DNA from 2 places in the Streptomyces sp. NPDC046977 genome. Region 1 is predicted to be linked to the other one. Evidence: riboswitches for the same ligand, from Rfam matches in the RefSeq annotation. Region 1 holds a riboswitch; the other holds the start of a gene.
The links. A riboswitch is a leader RNA that binds a small molecule or an ion and turns the genes downstream of it on or off. The one in region 1 is predicted to bind glycine.
Positions count from the first base shown of each region.

Region 1 (8,948 bases):
CGAAGAGATTGAAGGCGAGCACGGTGATGAAGATCGCCAGACCCGGGATCAGCATGAAGAGCGGGTCCGTCTCGTAGAACGACAGCGCCTTGTAGAGCATCTGGCCCCACGAGGAGGTGGGCGGCTTCACGCCGACCCCGAGGAAGCTCAGTGCGGCCTCGGTGAGGATGTTGGTCGGGATCATCAGCGTCGCGTAGACGGTGATCGGCGCGACCAGGTTCGGCAGCAGCTCACGGAAGAGGATGTACGAGCGGCCGGCGCCCAGGCTGCGCGCGGCGTCGACGTACTCGCGCTCGCGCAGGCTCAGCGTCTGGCCGCGGACGATGCGCCCGACGTACGGCCATCCGAAGAAACCGATGACCACGACCAGGACGCCCATACGGACGCCGGTGCCGCTGAAGCCGAGCAGCGAGTTCGGCATGACCGAGACCAGGGAGATGATGAAGAGGAGTTGCGGGAAGGCCAGCAGGACGTCCATCACACGGCCGATCGCAGCGTCGACCCAGCCGCCGAAGTAGCCGGCCACGATGCCGAAGAAGGTCCCGAGGACCACGGCCACCACGGCGGACAGGAATGCCACCAGCAAGGAGATCTGGGTGCCGTAGACGATGCGGCTGAAGACGTCGCGGCCGTTGACCGGCTCCACACCGAAAAGGTAATCGCCGCTGATACCGCCCCATTTGCCGGTGGGGGTACCGAAGAGCGGGTCGATCTTGTCCTCGTGGAAGTCGTTCGGCGGATGGCCGAACGCGCTGACGATCAGGGGCGCGAAGATCGCGACGAGGACGAGGAGGACGACGATGACGCCGCCCGCCAGCGCGACTTTGTCGCGCTTGAGGCGCATCCATGCGATTCGCCCGGGCGAACGCCCCTCGATCGCCTTCGCGGGTATGTCGGCGGCCACGTCGGCGACGGCCGTTTCAGCGGTGTCGTGCAGCGGTGCTGTCATGTCTCCTCGTGCATCCCCCTGCCGGCGGTGGCCGGCTTCGCCTGGCCGTCCGCCCGGGTCGACGGAGCGGACCGACCATGTCGGGCGCAGCTCTTGGTGGTGGTGCGGTGTCGCTGGGCTGTGTGCTGGACGTGTGATGAGTCGTTAAGGCCTGGTGAGCAGCAGCCTTGAGGCGTGAGTCTTCAACGGGGCATCGATCAGGCGCCAGACCTGGCGGTGAATGTATGCGCAACCGTGATGTGGTGACCCTTCGCCTGCTATTACCGCAGTGTTACGCGCGTTGACAGATCGCCGGGAGTGCTCCGGACTCGCTACCGTCGGGGCCATGAATGATCGGCTGCGCGCGGTGTGCGACCTCATGGTTCCCGTCGTCAGGGAGATGGCGGGGCTGCACGAGTACGACGGTCAGGTCCAGGATCTGTCCCCGGACGGCGTGCGCCGCGGCCTGTCCGCGCTGGCCCTCGCACGGCGCCGCGAGACGGCCCTGGAGGACCCGCACGACGAACGGCACCTTTCGGTCTTCGAGGACACCCTCAAGGTCCAGTACGGCGAGCTGGAGCTGCACCGGCGCGACCCCTATCCGCATCTGTCGAACCTCGAACTGACCGCCTACGACCGGGAGTACGCGCCGCGCGAGGAGCTCGCCGAGGCCCGCAGACGGCATCTGGTGCAGTGGCCGGACGCCGTGGACGCGGCCGTCGCGTCCCTCGACCGGGTGAGTGCGCCCGTCGCCGGGGCACTCCTGGGGGCGGTTCGCGGGCTGGCCGCCGGCCTCGACCCGGACCAGGAACCGGAGGCCGGTCCCGCGCTCGCCGCGCACCGCCGACTGGTGGACCACATCGCCCGCGCCGCCGAGACCGGCGACCCCGACCCGCGGCTCGGCGGTGACGCCCTCGCCCTGCTGATGAGCAGTCAGGAAGGCCTGCCGGTCGACCTGTCCGCGCTCGCGCGGGAGGCCGAACGGGAACGCGACCGGCTCACCGAGCTGCTGACCGAGTCCTGCCGGCGGCTCGACCCGGAGCACACCGTCGACGAGCTGATCCCGCGGCTGCTCGCGGACCACCCCGGCGCGGAGGGGGTGATCCCCGAGGCCGCCCGGCTCACCGAGGAGGTCATCGAGTTCACCCGGCGCCGGCGGCTCGTGCCGTGGCTCGACGGGGACTGCCTGGTGGGTCCCGCGCCGCCGTCGCGGCGCTGGTCGATGGCGATGATGACCTGGGCGGCCCCCGAGGAGGCCGACAGCGCCTCCTGGTACCACGTCACCCCGCCGGAGCCGGAGTGGCCGGAGGAGGAACGCGAGGAGTGGCTGTCGGTCTTCAGCCGCACCAGCCTGCCCGCGATCACCGTGCACGAGGTCGCACCGGGGCACTTCGCCCACGGCCGGGCACTGCGGCACGCACCCACCCAGGTCCGGCGGGTGCTGCACTCGCTCTCCTTCTGCGAGGGCTGGGCCCACTATGTGGAGGAGGTCTGCCTGGAGGAGGGCTTCCGCTCCCGCGACCCCCGCTTCGCGATCGGCGTCGCCCTGGAGGCGCTCGTCCGCGTCACCCGGCTCGCCTGCGCCATCGGGCTGCACACCGGGGCGATGACGCTGGAGGAGGCCACCGCGCGGTTCATGCGCGACGCCCACCTGCCGCGCGCGGGCGCGGCCTCCGAGGCCCGCAGGGGCACCTTCGACGCGGCCTACGGGCGGTACACCTGGGGCAAGTTGGAGATCATGCGGCTGCGGGAGCGGGCCCGGCAGGAGTGGGGGCGGGACTTCACGCTCCAGCGGTTCCACACGTCCCTGCTGGAGCTGGGCAGCCCTCCGCTCGGACTGATCCCCGCGGTGCTCTGACGGGCCCGGGAGGACGGACGGACCCCGGGGCGGCCGGGGCGGACCCCTCGGCCGCCTGCTGGGGCCTCAGTAGCGCTGCGGCGCCCAGCCCCCTTGGACGGCGCCGGCACCCCCGCCGCCCACGTGCGCGTCACGGTCGTAGAAGGGCTGCGCGGCGGACCGCATCCACATGCCGACGGGGTCGTACTCGTCGGCGAGGGCCACCGCGGCGACGGGCAGCCCCTGAGGCACCGCGGGAAGGGCGGACTGCATCATCTGGCGCACCGTCTCCGCGGACTGGGGGCCCGCGTCGTAGAGGTCGACGCCGATCGCGAGGTACGGCTCGCCGAGGACCGGCTGGACCCAGGCGCGCCGCAGGGAGCGCACCGAGGGGGTGCGGTGGGCCTGCTGCGACAACAGGGCGTAGTACTGCGGGATCTGCAGCGCGGGTTCGGCTATCCGCAGCGGTCCGGCGGGGGCCTGGTCCAGCCCGAGACCGATCCGGCGCAGGTCGAGCCAGGGAACACCCACCCCGCCGCCGGGCGCGTGCGGGTTGAGCCACAGGCCCCAGCGGTCCGGGAAGAGGGAGGCGGCGACCTCCCGTCCGGACACGACCTCGTGGGCGCGGGTCCAGCCGCTGGCGGCCAGTTCGCGCGAGGAGGTCACGCAGGGGGCGTAACCGAGGCCGCCCACCTCCATGTTGCCGTACTGCGCGTCCGCACCGCCGGGCGTGCCCTGCCACAGCAGCATCCACACCTCGCCGTCGGCGAGCGCGCCCAGCAGTGTCTCGTACGCGTCGAACCCACCGGGCGTCACCTGCCGCAGCGCATGCTCCAGCCCACCGTCCCCTCCCGCGCCCGCGCCCACGTGACCCGTCCTTCCGCCGCTGCGTCGTCTGCTGCTTCGCCTGCCGGACCTAGGTTATGCGCCGGCACCGACAAAGAAGGGTCGCACGCGTTCGACCATCCAGTCCCCCACGGGGTCCTGTGCGACGTCGAGCAGGACGAGATTGACCGGCCACGGCACCGGGACGGCGCCGAGCGCCGTGCCGAGCGCGGTCATCGCGGCGGCCCGGTCCTCCTCCTGCCAGCGGTCGAGTTCGACGCCGATGAAGAGCACGGCCGGGTCCCCCTCGACGCTGGCCAGGGCACGGCGGGCGGTGAGCACGACGGGGGTGACGGCGAACTCGCCCGCGGCGACGGCCAGGAACTCCACCGGCTCCTCGTCCGGCGAGGGCTCCCACAGCCGCACCCGGGCGCCGGTCGGCGTGCCGGGCTCGCGGGCCGTGCGGCACAGTTCCATGACGGCGGGCGGGGGCAGCGGAATCCCCACCGCGCCACCGGGGTTGACCGCGATGCCGACCTGCGGCGGCAGTCCGCGCGCGAACTCGCGGGCCGGGGCGACGGCGAAGTCCATGCCCTGCGCGGCGTGCAGGAACTGCTGCTCGGAACTGAACACCGGGACGAAGGCGCCGCCGCCGAGCTCGATGGTGGGCAGGTCCAGATCGGCGCTGGCCTGGCTGCCGCCGGCCGGCAGCGGGATCCACAACTCCGAGCGGCCGAGCACCTCCAGGACCCGGGCGGTCGCGCCGGGATCGCCGAGGGCGGCGGTGAGGACTTCCTCGAGTTCGTTGGCGGGCCAGGTACCGGCGGCCTGCTCGCCGGCGAACGCCGGGGCGAATCCGTCGGGTATCCGCTGCCCAGGGATGTTCACTGCGTCTCGCCTCGCAATAACCGGTCGTGGTGCCCTCTGCCAAAACCCTATCCGCAGGCGGGTCCCGCGGGCCCCTCCGGGCCCGGAACCGTCACAGCAGGCGACCGTCCGGTTGCGAGGGGTCACGACTTCTCACAAGGTGGGGCAGGCAAGGACAAAACCCTCACTTGGGAGATTCCTCAATATGCGCATCACCAGGACCACCTCCGCCCTCATAGCGGCCGCCGTCTGCGGCTCGCTGACGATGGGCCTCACCGGCGGTGTCGCGAGTGCCCACGCCCCGGTCCGGATCACGGCCGTTCACCTGGCGCCTGCCGCCGATGCGGCGGATTCCGGCCGTGCCGACCTCATCGCCAAGCTGGGTGACACGCTGTCGATCGGCGCGAAGCTCACGCAGGAGGCCCAGGCCCAGGCTCCCGACTCCGCGAAGCTCGACGAGCTCCGCCAGGGCCTGGAGGAGGCGACCCAGCAGCTGTCCTCGGTCGTCGACCAGGCGGCCGCCTCGGCGGACCCGTCGGCCGAGGACTCCTCCGTCCCCGCCGACCCGGCCGCCGACCCTCAGTTCGCCGGGGTCGCCCAGCCCGCCGACGGCAGCGAGCGCGCGGCCGACGCCGTGTCCGACGTCCAGGCCCAGCTCAAGAAGCTGGTGGACGACGTCACCGCGCTGGTGGCGGCGGTCGTGGCCAAGGACCTCGCGGGGGTCACCGCCGGTGTGACCAAGGTCGTCGCCGACCTTCAGGCGCTGCTGCTGTCCGTGCCGAAGCTGCTGACCGGTCTGCTTCCCCTTCCCCTTCCGATCCCGCTGCCGCTGGAGGACGAGTCGGCGCAGGACCCGCAGGCCGCCCCGGGCGTGCCCGTGGCGCCCGAGGCCGCTGCCCCGCCGGTCCAGTAGTCCGCCGGCAAGGCAGGTGGCGCCCGGTCACCGCAGCACCGTGGCGGCCCGGCCGCTCAGCCGTCGAAGTCGATGGCCTCGAGCTGCCGGGCCGCTTCGCGGTCCAGCAGCACCGCCGAGGTGCACGCGGCCGGCAGCCGGCTCTCCTCGGCCGCGCGCAGCAGCAGCCGCGAGGCCCGCTGGTGCCGGGCCATGGCGTACGCCGACACCCCCCGCCCCCGCGCCCGCTGCCCGTCGCGGGCGGCCTCCACGGGCACGTCGAGCAGCACCAGGTGCATGCCCCGGCCGCGGCGCCGGGCCTCCCGTCCGACCCAGGCGCGCACCCACGGCAGGGTGCCGCAGTCGTGCAGGGCGACGCCGGCCCCGGAGCGCAGTGCCCGCCACAGCCCCAGGTAGTGCGCCAGCCGCACCAGGGGGCGGTAGACGGCGTACGGCAGCAGCCGCGGCATGCGGGCCTGCCAGCGTTCGCGGACGTCCTGGGAGTCGATCAGCACGGTGTCACCGGACACGCGGCGCATCAGCGTGCTCTTGCCGCCGCCGGGGAGCCCGGAGACGATCAGCACGTCGCCGGCGGGGTAGCGCAGCCGCCGTACCCGGGTGCGCCCCGCGCGCAGATCCACCAGCCTGCGCGGGCGCACCGAGCGTGCGGCGCGGACCGCGCCGCGGGAAGGGACCGCCGGCCGTGCGGCCGCCGGAGGGGAAGCGGCCGGTGCCCCGGCCGTCGCATACGCACTCTGCCACCGCACAGTCGCCCTCCCGGTGAGACTTTCAAGAAATGGTAAATCCTCGGTATGCACCTACCCAGGGAAGCGACGCGGTGACGACACGATCGGGACCCGACCGGGACATCGGGGACACGACCGCGACAAGGCGGAGCGGCCGTGCAATGATGGCGGCCTCAATCACATATCGGCCGTTCGAGGCCGCGCGGGAGAGTTCCCCGCTCCCGCCGTGGCGGGCGGGGCGCCGAAGGAGCAAGTCCTCCCTTGAATCTCTCAGGCACAGATACCGCGCGTCCGAGGCACATCTGAAAAGCGGGCGAGCCCTCCCGGTCGGGGGCGGCCGCCCCACCCAAGGTGCAAACCGGGGCTCCTCCGCGCGGAGGGTCCAGGTGAACCTCTCAGGTTCCGATGACAGATGGGGAGGGCACGCCCCCTTCCTGTCATCGTCCGACCTGTTTTCCATGTCCTTGGGAGCCCGCCCGATGAGTGAACCCCGCCGTACCGCGCTGGACGCCCTGCACCGGTCCCTCGGTGCCACCATGACCGACTTCGCGGGCTGGGACATGCCGCTGCGGTACGCCAGCGAGCGCGACGAGCACACCGCCGTACGGACCAGGGCCGGTCTGTTCGACCTCTCCCACATGGGCGAGATCACGGTCACCGGCCCGGCCGCGGGCGAGGCGCTGGACTTCGCGCTGGTCGGCCACATCTCCGCGCTGGCCGTCGGCCGCGCGCGCTACACGATGATCTGCGCCCCCGACGGCGGCATCCTGGACGACCTGATCGTCTACCGCCTCGGCGAGCAGGAGTACATGGTCGTCGCCAACGCCTCCAACGCGCAGGTGGTGCTGGACGCCGTGACCGAGCGGGCGGCCGGCTTCGACGCCGCCGTGCGCGACGACCGTGACGCGTACGCGCTGATCGCCGTCCAGGGGCCGCAGTCCCCCGGCATCCTGAAGTCGCTGACCGACGCCGACCTCGACGGGCTGAAGTACTACGCCGGACTGCCCGGCACGGTCGCCGGCGTCCCCGCGCTGATCGCCCGGACGGGGTACACCGGCGAGGACGGCTTCGAGCTGTTCGTCGACCCGGCCGACGCCGAGAAGCTGTGGCAGGCGCTCACCGACGCGGGCGCGGACGCCGGCCTGGTGCCGTGCGGCCTGTCCTGCCGGGACACGCTGCGCCTGGAGGCGGGCATGCCGCTGTACGGGAACGAACTGACCACCGCCCTCACGCCGTTCGACGCCGGCCTCGGCCGGGTCGTGAAGTTCGACAAGCCCGGTGACTTCGTGGGCCGGCAGGCGCTGGCCGCCGCGGCGGAGCGCGCCGCGGCCCAGCCGCCGCGCACGCTGGTGGGCCTGGTCGCCGAGGGCCGCCGGGTCCCGCGCGCGGGCTACCCGGTGGTGGCCGGCGGCGCCGTGATCGGCGAGGTCACCTCGGGAGCCCCGTCCCCCACCCTGGGCAAGCCGATCGCCATGGCCTACGTGGACGCCGCGCACGCCGCGCCGGGCACCTCCGGTGTGGGCGTGGACATCCGCGGTACGCATGAGCCGTACGAGGTGGTGGCCCTGCCGTTCTACAAGCGGCAGCGCTGAGGCCCCGTCCGTACCCCGGGCACAGCCGTCCCACCTGTCAAGACAGCCGTTCACCAGCACATCCCGTCATCCAGGAGAATCACGTCATGAGCAACCCCCAGCAGCTGCGTTACAGCAAGGAGCACGAGTGGCTGTCGGCCGCGGACGCGGACGGCGTGTCCTCGGTGGGCATCACCGAGCACGCGGCGAACGCCCTCGGCGACGTCGTCTACGTCCAGCTCCCGGCGGTCGGCGACTCGGTGTCCGCGGGCGAGACCTGCGGCGAGCTGGAGTCCACCAAGTCGGTCAGCGACCTGTACTCCCCCGTCTCCGGTGAGGTCACCGAGGTCAACGAGGACGTCGTCAACGACCCCTCCCTGGTGAACTCGGCCTCCTTCGAGGGCGGCTGGCTGTTCAAGGTGAAGGTGTCCGAGGAGCCGGCCGACCTGCTCTCGGCGGACGAGTACACCGCCTTCACCGGCAGCTGACGCCGCCGCGGCGCCCCGCCGCCCCGACCTGCCCACCCCGACCTCCGGACGGATGACCCCCCAGATGTCGCTTCTCAACAGCTCCCTGCACGAGCTCGACCCCGACGTCGCCGCCGCCGTCGACGCCGAACTGCACCGCCAGCAGTCCACCCTGGAGATGATCGCCTCGGAGAACTTCGCTCCGGTCGCGGTGCTCCAGGCCCAGGGCTCGGTGCTGACCAACAAGTACGCCGAGGGCTACCCCGGCCGCCGCTACTACGGCGGCTGCGAGCACGTCGACGTCGTCGAGCAGCTCGCCATCGACCGGGTCAAGGCGCTGTTCGGCGCCGAGCACGCCAACGTCCAGCCGCACTCGGGCGCGCAGGCCAACGCCGCCGCGATGTTCGCGCTGCTGAACCCCGGCGACACGATCCTGGGCCTGAACCTCGCCCACGGCGGGCACCTGACCCACGGCATGAAGATCAACTTCTCCGGCAAGCTCTACAACGTGGTCGCCTACCACGTGGACGCCGAGACCGGCCAGGTCGACATGGCCGAGGTCGAGCGGCTGGCCAAGGAGTCCCGGCCGAAGCTGATCATCGCCGGCTGGTCCGCGTACCCGCGGCAGCTGGACTTCGCGGCCTTCCGGCGGATCGCCGACGAGGTCGGCGCCTACCTCATGGTCGACATGGCGCACTTCGCCGGCCTGGTCGCGGCGGGGCTCCACCCCTCCCCCGTGCCGCACGCGCACGTTGTCACCACGACCACGCACAAGACCCTGGGCGGCCCGCGCGGCGGCGTCATCCTGAGCACCG
Region 1 is NZ_JBEYWO010000018.1:35,169-44,116, forward strand. It holds gene ABZ883_RS25005 (ABC transporter permease) at 1-949, opposite strand, end outside; gene ABZ883_RS25010 (DUF885 family protein) at 1,275-2,786, shown strand; gene ABZ883_RS25015 (enhanced serine sensitivity protein SseB C-terminal domain-containing protein) at 2,853-3,632, opposite strand; gene ABZ883_RS25020 (enhanced serine sensitivity protein SseB) at 3,687-4,457, opposite strand; gene ABZ883_RS25025 (hypothetical protein) at 4,663-5,370, shown strand; gene ABZ883_RS25030 (AAA family ATPase) at 5,427-6,008, opposite strand; glycine riboswitch at 6,289-6,391, shown strand; gene gcvT (glycine cleavage system aminomethyltransferase GcvT) at 6,575-7,687, shown strand; gene gcvH (glycine cleavage system protein GcvH) at 7,774-8,154, shown strand; gene glyA (serine hydroxymethyltransferase) at 8,219-8,948, shown strand, end outside.

Region 2 (8,948 bases), on a different contig from region 1:
CTGGTGGACAACAGGCCCCTGGTGCCGCCCTACACGATTTCGGCGATCGGGAACCCGCAGCACCTCAGTACGTCGTTCCAGGACAGTGCGGACGGACAGTATCTGCACGTCCTGCACGAGAACTACGGGATCCGCGTGAGCATCTCCCAGGAGGAGAAGCTGAGTCTGCCGGCGGCGCCGAGTCTGATCATCCGCTATGCGACGCCGGTCCCCTCGGCCGGTTCGCCGGCCGCAAACGGAACTGGGAAGGGCACGAATTGATCGCCGTACTGGGCCTGATCGTAGGAGTCGTGGTGGGCCTTGTGGTCCGTCCCGTGGTGCCGACGCTGGTCGAGCCCTACCTGCCCATCGCCGTGGTGGCCGCGCTCGACGCCGTCTTCGGCGGTCTGCGCGCCATGCTCGACGGGATCTTCGACGACAAGGTCTTCGTGGTCTCCTTCCTGTCCAACGTCGTGGTGGCGGCCCTGATCGTGTTCCTCGGTGACAAGCTGGGGGTCGGGGCCCAGCTCTCCACGGGTGTCGTGGTGGTCCTCGGCATCCGCATCTTCTCCAACGCGGCGGCCATCCGCCGCCATGTCTTCCGGGCGTGACAGCACGATGACGGACGAGCACGGCCGGCACGAAGAGAACGGCCGGGAACCGCAGGAGCCGGCGCAAGGACCCGGCTCCGGGTCCGGCGCGCCCAAGGGAGCGCCCGGCGGCGTCCCCGAGCGGCCGGCCCGGCCGGAGTCCCCGGGCTCCCCGGAGCTGCCGCCGGCGGCCGTGCCCGGCGCCGGCCCGCGGGAGCCCGAAGAGGCGGCGCCCGCCCAGGAGTCGGCGCCGCCGCCCGCTGCCGGGCCCGGTTCCGGCCCCGGGCCGCGCGAGCCCCACGAGCAGGTGCCCGCGCCGTCCACCGCGGTGTCGACGGGCCGCCAGCGGCTCAAGGCCGGCCTCTGGCCGCCGCGGGCCAGCCGCGCGCAGCTCATCGTCGCGCTGCTGCTGTTCGTGCTCGGGCTGGGCCTGGCGATCCAGGTCAGTTCGACCAGCGACACCAGCGCGCTGCGCGGCGCCCGTCAGGAGGACCTGGTGCGGATCCTCGACGAGCTCGACAACCGCACCCAGCGCCTGGAGGACGAGAAGCAGCGTCTGGAGGACCAGCGCCGGGAGTTGGAGAACAGCTCCGACCAGGCCGAGGAGGCCCGGAAGCAGACCGAGCAGAAGGCCGCCCAACTCGGCGTGCTGGCAGGCACGGTCGCGGCGCAGGGCCCCGGTATCACGCTGACGGTCACCGACACCAGCGGCGGCGTCGAGTCCGACATGCTGCTGGACACCTTGCAGGAACTCCGGGCCGCCGGGGCCGAGGCGATCCAGATCAACGACATCCGGGTGGTCGCCGACACGTACTTCACCCAGGGCGCCGACGGTGCTGTGGAGATCGACGGCCACAAGGTGTCACAGCCGTACCGCTTCAAGGTCATCGGTAATCCACAAGATCTCGAACCCGCCCTGAACATCCCGGGAGGCGTGGTACAGACTTTGGAGAAGGAGCAGGCCACGGTCGATGTGACGCGTTCGCAGAAGATCGTCGTGGATGCCTTGCGGCCGCCGGAGCAGCCTGACTACGCTCAGTCGTCATCCCGGTGAGCCGGGCACGAGTGGGGGTGCGCGGGGGAGGGCAGGAGAATGCGGGGGGTCGCCGCACCGTTGGGGTGGTGCGTGAGGGAAACTGTGTGTTGGTCGTGACTGAGGGTTCGTCCTGCCCCACGGGCGGGTCTGTGTCGTTCAAGGGGAATCGCCCGTGAAGTTGTTCGGTAAGTGGTTCGGCAAGAGTGCGCGTCCGGACGGTGACAGCGCTACGGCACGTCACCGGGCGCCGCGGCACGCGCAAGATGAGTCCATGGGCGAGGATCGCCCGCTGTTCCGGGATCAGGGCGCTGCTCCGGGTGGCGACATTTCGGGCGGTCATGGTGCGGTTTCTGTTGACCCTGCCGCATCGGGGCGCATAGGTTTCGGTCAACCATCAGGCTCCAGCACGGGTGGAGGGTCCTTGCCGGTCTGTACGCGGTGCGGTTTCCAGAACGCGGAAGCGAGTCGTTTCTGCTCCAACTGCGGTGCGCCGCTGCGTGCCGGAGTGCCGTCGGAACGTGCCTCCGAGACCACGTCGACGATCTCGATCTCCGGCCTGGAGGCCTACGAGGCCGAGGTCACCGGGCAGACCGTGCTTCCCGCACTGTCCCCGGAGGCCCAGGCGGCGGTCGACGCGCTGCCTCCGGGCTCGGCGCTGCTGGTCGTGCGTCGCGGTCCCAACTCGGGCAGCCGCTTCCTGCTGGACGCCGAGCTGACGACGGCCGGCCGTCACCCGGAAGGTGACATCTTCCTGGACGACGTCACCGTCTCCCGTCGGCACGTGGAGTTCCGGCGCGGCCAGGACGGCAGCTTCACGGTCTCCGACGTCGGCAGCCTCAACGGCACCTACGTCAACCGGGAGCGCATCGACTCGGTGACCCTGGCCAGTGGTGACGAGGTTCAGATCGGCAAGTACCGGCTGGTCTTCTACGCGAGCCAGTGGGGCGCCTGACCCCGCGAGGGAAGGTTCATGCTTCGTACACCGTCGGGCGGTGCCGGCAACGGCACCGCCACCGCGGAGGACCGACCGCTGAGCATCGGAGCGGTGCTCAACGACCTGCGTGAGGAGTTCCCCGAGGTCACCATCTCCAAGATCCGCTTCCTGGAGGCGGAGGGGCTGGTGGAACCGCACCGCACTCCGTCCGGCTACCGGAAGTTCTCGGTCAGGGACGTCGAGCGGCTCGGTCATGTCCTGCGGATGCAGCGGGACCACTATCTTCCGCTGAAAGTGATCCGCGAGCACCTGGACGCCCTGGACCGGGGCGAGCCGCTGCCGCTGCCCGCCCCCGCCGAGTCCCGGGAACTGCTGGAGGCCGGCGGCGTGGAGCCGGGCGGCCCTGCTGGACTGCGGATCGGCCGGGACGAGCTGATGGCCGCCACGGGCGCCGACGACGCCGAACTGGCGCAGTGGGAGTCCTACGGGCTGGTGGAGGCCGGTCCGGACGGCGACTATGACGCCGAAACGGTGAACATCGCCAAGCTCGTGGCGGATCTGGGGCGATTCGGTCTGGAGCCGCGGCACCTACGCGCTGTGAAGGCCGCCGCCGAACGCGAGGCGGGTCTGGTGGAGCAGGTCGTCGCCCCGCTGCGGCTGCACCGCAATCCGCAGACCAGGACGCACGCCGAGGCCACCGCCAAGGAGCTGGCGGCGCTGTCGGTGCGACTGCACGCGGCGCTGGTCCAGTCGGCCCTCAGGATCCGGCTCTTCTGATCCGGCTCTTCTGACGCTGAGTGACCGGGAACGGGCCCGGCCGGTGACCGGCCGGACCCGTCCCGACTACCCAAACCTGCCGAGCACGTCCTAGGGTTGCTGTGTGAACGAGCTCGACGTCGTGGGTGTCCGGGTCGAAATGCCCTCCAACCAGCCGATTGTGCTCCTGCGGGAAGTGGGAGGCGACCGCTACCTGCCCATCTGGATCGGGCCGGGGGAGGCCACCGCCATCGCTTTCGCGCAGCAGGGCATGACGCCCGCGCGGCCGCTGACCCATGATCTTTTCAAGGACGTGCTCGAGGCCGTCGGCCAGAGGCTGACCGAGGTCCGGATCACCGACCTGCGCGAGGGCGTGTTCTACGCCGAGCTGGTGTTCGCCAGCGGCGTGGAGGTGAGCGCCCGTCCCTCCGATGCCATAGCGCTCGCCCTGCGGACCGGAACCCCCATCTACGGGAGCGACGGTGTGCTGGACGACGCCGGCATCGCCATCCCCGACGAGCAGGAGGACGAGGTCGAGAAGTTCCGCGAGTTCCTCGATCAGATCTCGCCCGAGGACTTCGGGACCAGCAGCCAGTGAGGTCCGGCGCGGACCATTCGACGAGCCATACCCCCTGAACGGATACGGGAAACCACTCCAGGGGTTGATATCACTCGGCGTGCCGAGCGTGGCGATCGTTGACGCACCCGGAGTGACTGCCTACCGTCGAGAGGGAAAGTCCCGATGGCACGTGCGCGTGCCCTCAGGGGTGCGAAGGGACGGGAGGTCGGCGTGAGAAGCACCGGCGACGGTATGGCCGCTGGCGGCCCGTACCCGATGCGCGCGGCCTTGGCCCGCAACGCGGCCGTGGCCTCCGGCGGGGGTACGGGGGAGACCGCCGGCCAGGAGCCGGAAGAGGCGGGGGAGAGCGTCGGCTACCGCGGGCCCACCGCCTGCGCGGCGACCGGGATCACCTACCGCCAGCTGGACTACTGGGCCCGTACGGGGCTGGTGGAGCCCAGCATCCGTCCGGCCTACGGCTCGGGCACCCAGCGGCTGTACAGCTTCAAGGACGTTGTCGTCCTCAAGATCGTCAAGCGGCTGCTCGACACGGGGGTCTCCCTGCAGAACATCCGCACCGCGGTGCAGCACCTGCGGTCCACCGGCCCCGCCGAGCTGGCCCGGATGACCCTGATGAGCGACGGCGCCACCGTCTACGAGTGCACGTCGCCGGACGAGGTCGTGGACCTGCTCCAGGGCGGCCAGGGCATCTTCGGGATCGCGGTGGGCGTGGTGTGGCGGGACGTGGAGAGCGGGCTGTCGCAGCTGCACGGCGAGCGGGTCGACACCGGCGAGACGCTGGTCGGCCACAACCCCGGTGACGAACTCGCCAGGCGCCGCAATCGCGCGGTCTGACCCGCGTGCCGCCGCGGCGGGCCGTCGTACGACTCCCACGGCACCGACAGCCGCCGTACGGGTGTACGGCGACTGTCGGTGCCGTAGGGCACCATCGGTGACGTGAGAAGCGCGCCGACCATCCTCCATCTGGACATGGACGCGTTCTTCGCTGCCGTCGAGCAGGCCGCGAAGCCGAGTCTGCGGGGGAAGCCGGTCGTCGTCGGGGGGCTGGGCCCGCGGGGCGTGGTGGCGACGGCTTCGTACGAGGCCCGTGTGCACGGGGTGCATTCGGCGATGGCGATGGCGCACGCCCGCCGGCTCTGCCCGAACGCCGCGTACCTCGTACCGCGCTTCGGCGTGTACCGGAAGGTCAGCGATGTCGTCATGGAGATCCTCGCCCGGCTGTCGCCACTGGTGGAGCCACTGAGCCTGGACGAGGCGTTCGTGGACCTGGAGGCGGGCGGCATCACGGAGGAGCCGCGGCGGGTGGGGGAGCGGCTGCGGGCCGACATCAGGGCGGCCACGGGGCTGACGGGCTCGGTCGGGCTCGCCGGGTCCAAGCTGCTCGCCAAGATCGCCTCGGAGCAGGCCAAGCCGGACGGCATGGTCGTCATCGAGCCCGGCACCGAGCGCGAGCTGCTGGCGCCCATGCAGGTGCGCACTCTGCCGGGCGTGGGGCCCGCCACGGCCGAGCATCTGCGCAGGGGCGGCATCACCACGGTCGGGGACGTCGTGGAGGCGGGCGAGGCCGAGCTGGTGCGCCTGCTGGGCAGGGCGCACGGCGCGCATGTGCACGGCATGGCCCTGGGGGTGGACGAACGGCCCGTGGTCCCCGACCGCGAGCACAAGTCGATCTCCGTCGAGGACACCTTCGACGTCGATCTGACCGACCGCGTCCGGATCCGGCTGGAGGTGGACCGGCTCGCCGACCGCTGTGTGCGGCGGCTGCGCGAGGCAGGACGCTCCGGCCGTACCGTGGTGCTGAAGGTGCGCCGGTACGACTTCACGACCCTCACCCGGTCCGAGACGCTGCGCGCGCCGACCGACGACCCCGCCGTCGTCCGGGAGACGGCGCAGCGGCTGCTGGAGGCCGTCGACATCACGAGCGGCGTGCGGCTGCTCGGCGTCGGCGTGGCCGGACTCGCGGATTTCACGCAGGAGGACCTCTTCGCCCAGGCGGCCGAGCGCGCGGAGGAGCCCCCCGCCGAAGAGGGCGCCGCCGGGGCGGACGCGGACGAGGAACCGCCCGCCGGTGCCGCCCGGGTGCCGTCCGCCGCGGAGCGCCGCTGGATGCCCGGTCAGGACGTCCGGCACGTGGAGTACGGCGCGGGCTGGGTGCAGGGCAGCGGTGTCGGCCGCGTCACCGTGCGTTTCGAGGAACCCAAGTCGGCCGTACCGGGGAGGGTGCGCACCTTCGCGGTGACGGACCCGGACCTGGAGCCGTCCGAGGCGCTGCCGCTGGTGTTATCCGGGGGCGGGTGAGCCGGGGGCGAGGGAGGCGGTCAGCTGTCGCCGGCGAGCTTGCCGAAGTCCCGGTCGGGCGGCGGCTCGTCGCCCGGCCCGGCGACGGCGCCGGGGCCGGACATCCCGTAGTGGTGGTAGAGCTGGAGCTCCTGCTCCGGGGAGAGATGCCGGCCCACCCCGAAGTCCGGGGCGTCCTTGATCAGCGACTTGTCGAACGGGACGCGCAGCCCGTCCTCGCCGAACTCGCTCGGTTCCAGCGGGACGAAGGCGTCGCGGCTGAAGATCCCGGTGCGCACCGCGGCCCATTCGGGTTCGCCGGTGGCGTCGTCGAGGTACACCTCGTCGACCGTTCCGATCTTCATTCCGTTGCGGTCGAAGGCCCTGCGCCCGATCAGGCTCCGCGGATCGATACCGGTCTGCACGGTCCCTCCAACTGGTCGCGAATACTCCTATTTAGGCACGAAAGGTGTCCGCTGTCACATGACCGTTCAACGAACGCCGCTGGTAGGCTGGCATTGGCTGGCGACCCCATGCGGGAGAGTCCTGGCGGTGCGAAGCACCGGCCGCCGGGCGCCGAAGGAGCAAACCCTCCCCGGAATCTCTCAGGCATCCGTACCGCATGGGTGAGGTCACTCTGGAAAGCAGGAAGGGAAGCCCGTCCGTGGCGGGCCCGTTCCTCACCGACGGTGAAAGCCGTCCTGCTCGCGCGGGGCGGTGAAACTCTCAGGTTCAGATGACAGAGGGGGAGGCCGAGTCGCGCCAGACCAGGAGGCCTCCGCAGATGACCGCCCACCGCACCCCTCTCACCGAGCTGGAGCGCGGCATCCCGTTCGAGCAGCGCCACATCGGACCCGATGCCGCCGCGCAGGCCAAGATGCTCGCGCACGTCGGCTACGGTTCGCTGGACGAGCTCACCGCCGCAGCCGTGCCGGACACCATCAAGAGCGCCGAGGCCCTGGGCCTGCCGACCGCCCGCACCGAGCCCGAGGTGCTGTCCGAGCTGCGCTCGCTCGCGGACCGCAACCAGGTGCTGCGGCCCATGATCGGCCTGGGGTACCACGGCACCTTCACCCCGCCGGTCATCCTGCGCAACGTCATGGAGAACCCCGCCTGGTACACGGCGTACACCCCGTACCAGCCCGAGATCTCCCAGGGCCGCCTCGAGGCCCTCCTCAACTTCCAGACGGTCGTCGCGGACCTGACCGGTCTGCCCACCTCCGGCGCCTCGCTGCTCGACGAGGGCACCGCGGCCGCCGAGGCCATGGCGCTGGCCCGCCGCGTCGGCAAGGTCAAGCAGGGTGTCTTCCTCATCGACGCCGAGACCTTCCCGCAGACCGTCGCCGTGATCGAGACCCGCGCCGAGCCCACCGGCGTCGAGGTCGTCGTCGCCGACCTCACCGACGGCATCCCCGCCGAGATCGCCGAGCGCGGCGTCTTCGGCGTGCTGCTGCAGTACCCGGGCGCCTCCGGTGCCGTGCGCGACCTGAGGCCGGTCATCGAGCAGGCCCACGGGCTCGGCGCGATCGTCACCGTCGCCGCCGACCTGCTCGCCCTGACGGTGCTCACCTCCCCGGGCGAGCTGGGCGCCGACATCGCGGTCGGCACCACGCAGCGCTTCGGCGTGCCGATGGGCTTCGGCGGCCCGCACGCCGGCTACATGGCCGTCCGCGAGGCCCACGCCCGCAGCCTGCCGGGCCGCCTGGTCGGCGTCTCCGTCGACGCCGACGGCGACAAGGCGTACCGCCTGGCGCTGCAGACCCGCGAGCAGCACATCCGCCGCGAGAAGGCCACCAGCAACATCTGCACCGCGCAGGTGCTGCTCGCCGTCATGGCGGGCATGTACGCGGTCTACCACGGCCCCGAGGGCCTGGCGCAGATCGCCCGCCGTACCCACCGCTACGCCGCCGTCCTCGCCGGGGGCCTGCGCGCCGGCGGCGTCGAGGTGACCACGGACGCCTTCTTCGACACCGTCACCGCCCGCGTGCCGGGCCGGGCCGCCGAGGTCGTGGCCGCCGCCCGCGAGGCCGGGGTCAACCTGCGCCAGGTCGATGCCGACCTGGTCGGCATCGCCTGCGACGAGACCACCGGCCGTGCCGACCTCGCGGCGGTCTGGGGCGCCTTCGGCGTCACCGGCGACGTCGAGGCCCTCGACACGGCCACCGAGGACGCGCTGCCCGCCGGCCTGGTCCGCGAGGTGGACTACCTGACCCACCCGGTCTTCCACCAGCACCGCTCGGAGACCGCGATGCTGCGCTACCTGCGCCGCCTCGCCGACCGCGACTACGCGCTGGACCGCGGCATGATCCCGCTCGGTTCCTGCACGATGAAGCTCAACGCGACCACCGAGATGGAGCCGGTCACCTGGCCCGAGTTCGGCCAGCTGCACCCCTTCGCCCCCGCCGAGCAGGCCGAGGGCTACCTCACCCTCATCCGCGAGCTGGAGGACCGTCTCGCCGAGGTCACCGGCTACGACAAGGTGAGCCTCCAGCCCAACGCCGGTTCCCAGGGCGAGCTGGCCGGTCTGCTCGCCGTCCGCGCGTACCACCGTGCCAACGGCGACACTCAGCGCACGGTCTGCCTCATCCCGTCCTCCGCGCACGGCACGAACGCCGCCAGCGCGGTGATGGCCGGCATGAAGGTCGTCGTCGTGAAGACCGCCGGTGACGGCGAGGTCGACGTCGAGGACCTGCGGGCCAAGATCGAGCAGCACCGCGACGAACTCGCCGTGCTCATGGTGACGTACCCGTCCACGCACGGTGTCTTCGAGGAGCACATCGGCGAGATCTGCGGCGC
Region 2 is NZ_JBEYWO010000027.1:119,302-128,249, reverse strand. It holds gene ABZ883_RS32820 (DUF881 domain-containing protein) at 1-261, shown strand, start outside; gene ABZ883_RS32815 (small basic family protein) at 258-590, shown strand; gene ABZ883_RS32810 (DUF881 domain-containing protein) at 574-1,623, shown strand; partial or broken gene ABZ883_RS32805 (zinc-ribbon domain-containing protein) at 1,877-2,095, shown strand; gene ABZ883_RS32800 (FHA domain-containing protein) at 2,111-2,557, shown strand; gene ABZ883_RS32795 (MerR family transcriptional regulator) at 2,576-3,316, shown strand; gene ABZ883_RS32790 (bifunctional nuclease family protein) at 3,420-3,893, shown strand; gene ABZ883_RS32785 (MerR family transcriptional regulator) at 4,086-4,709, shown strand; gene ABZ883_RS32780 (DNA polymerase IV) at 4,812-6,173, shown strand; gene ABZ883_RS32775 (PRC-barrel domain-containing protein) at 6,194-6,577, opposite strand; glycine riboswitch at 6,679-6,783, shown strand; gene gcvP (aminomethyl-transferring glycine dehydrogenase) at 6,937-8,948, shown strand, end outside.
Region 2: another riboswitch for glycine. It lies ahead of gcvP (aminomethyl-transferring glycine dehydrogenase); the one in region 1 lies ahead of gcvT (glycine cleavage system aminomethyltransferase GcvT).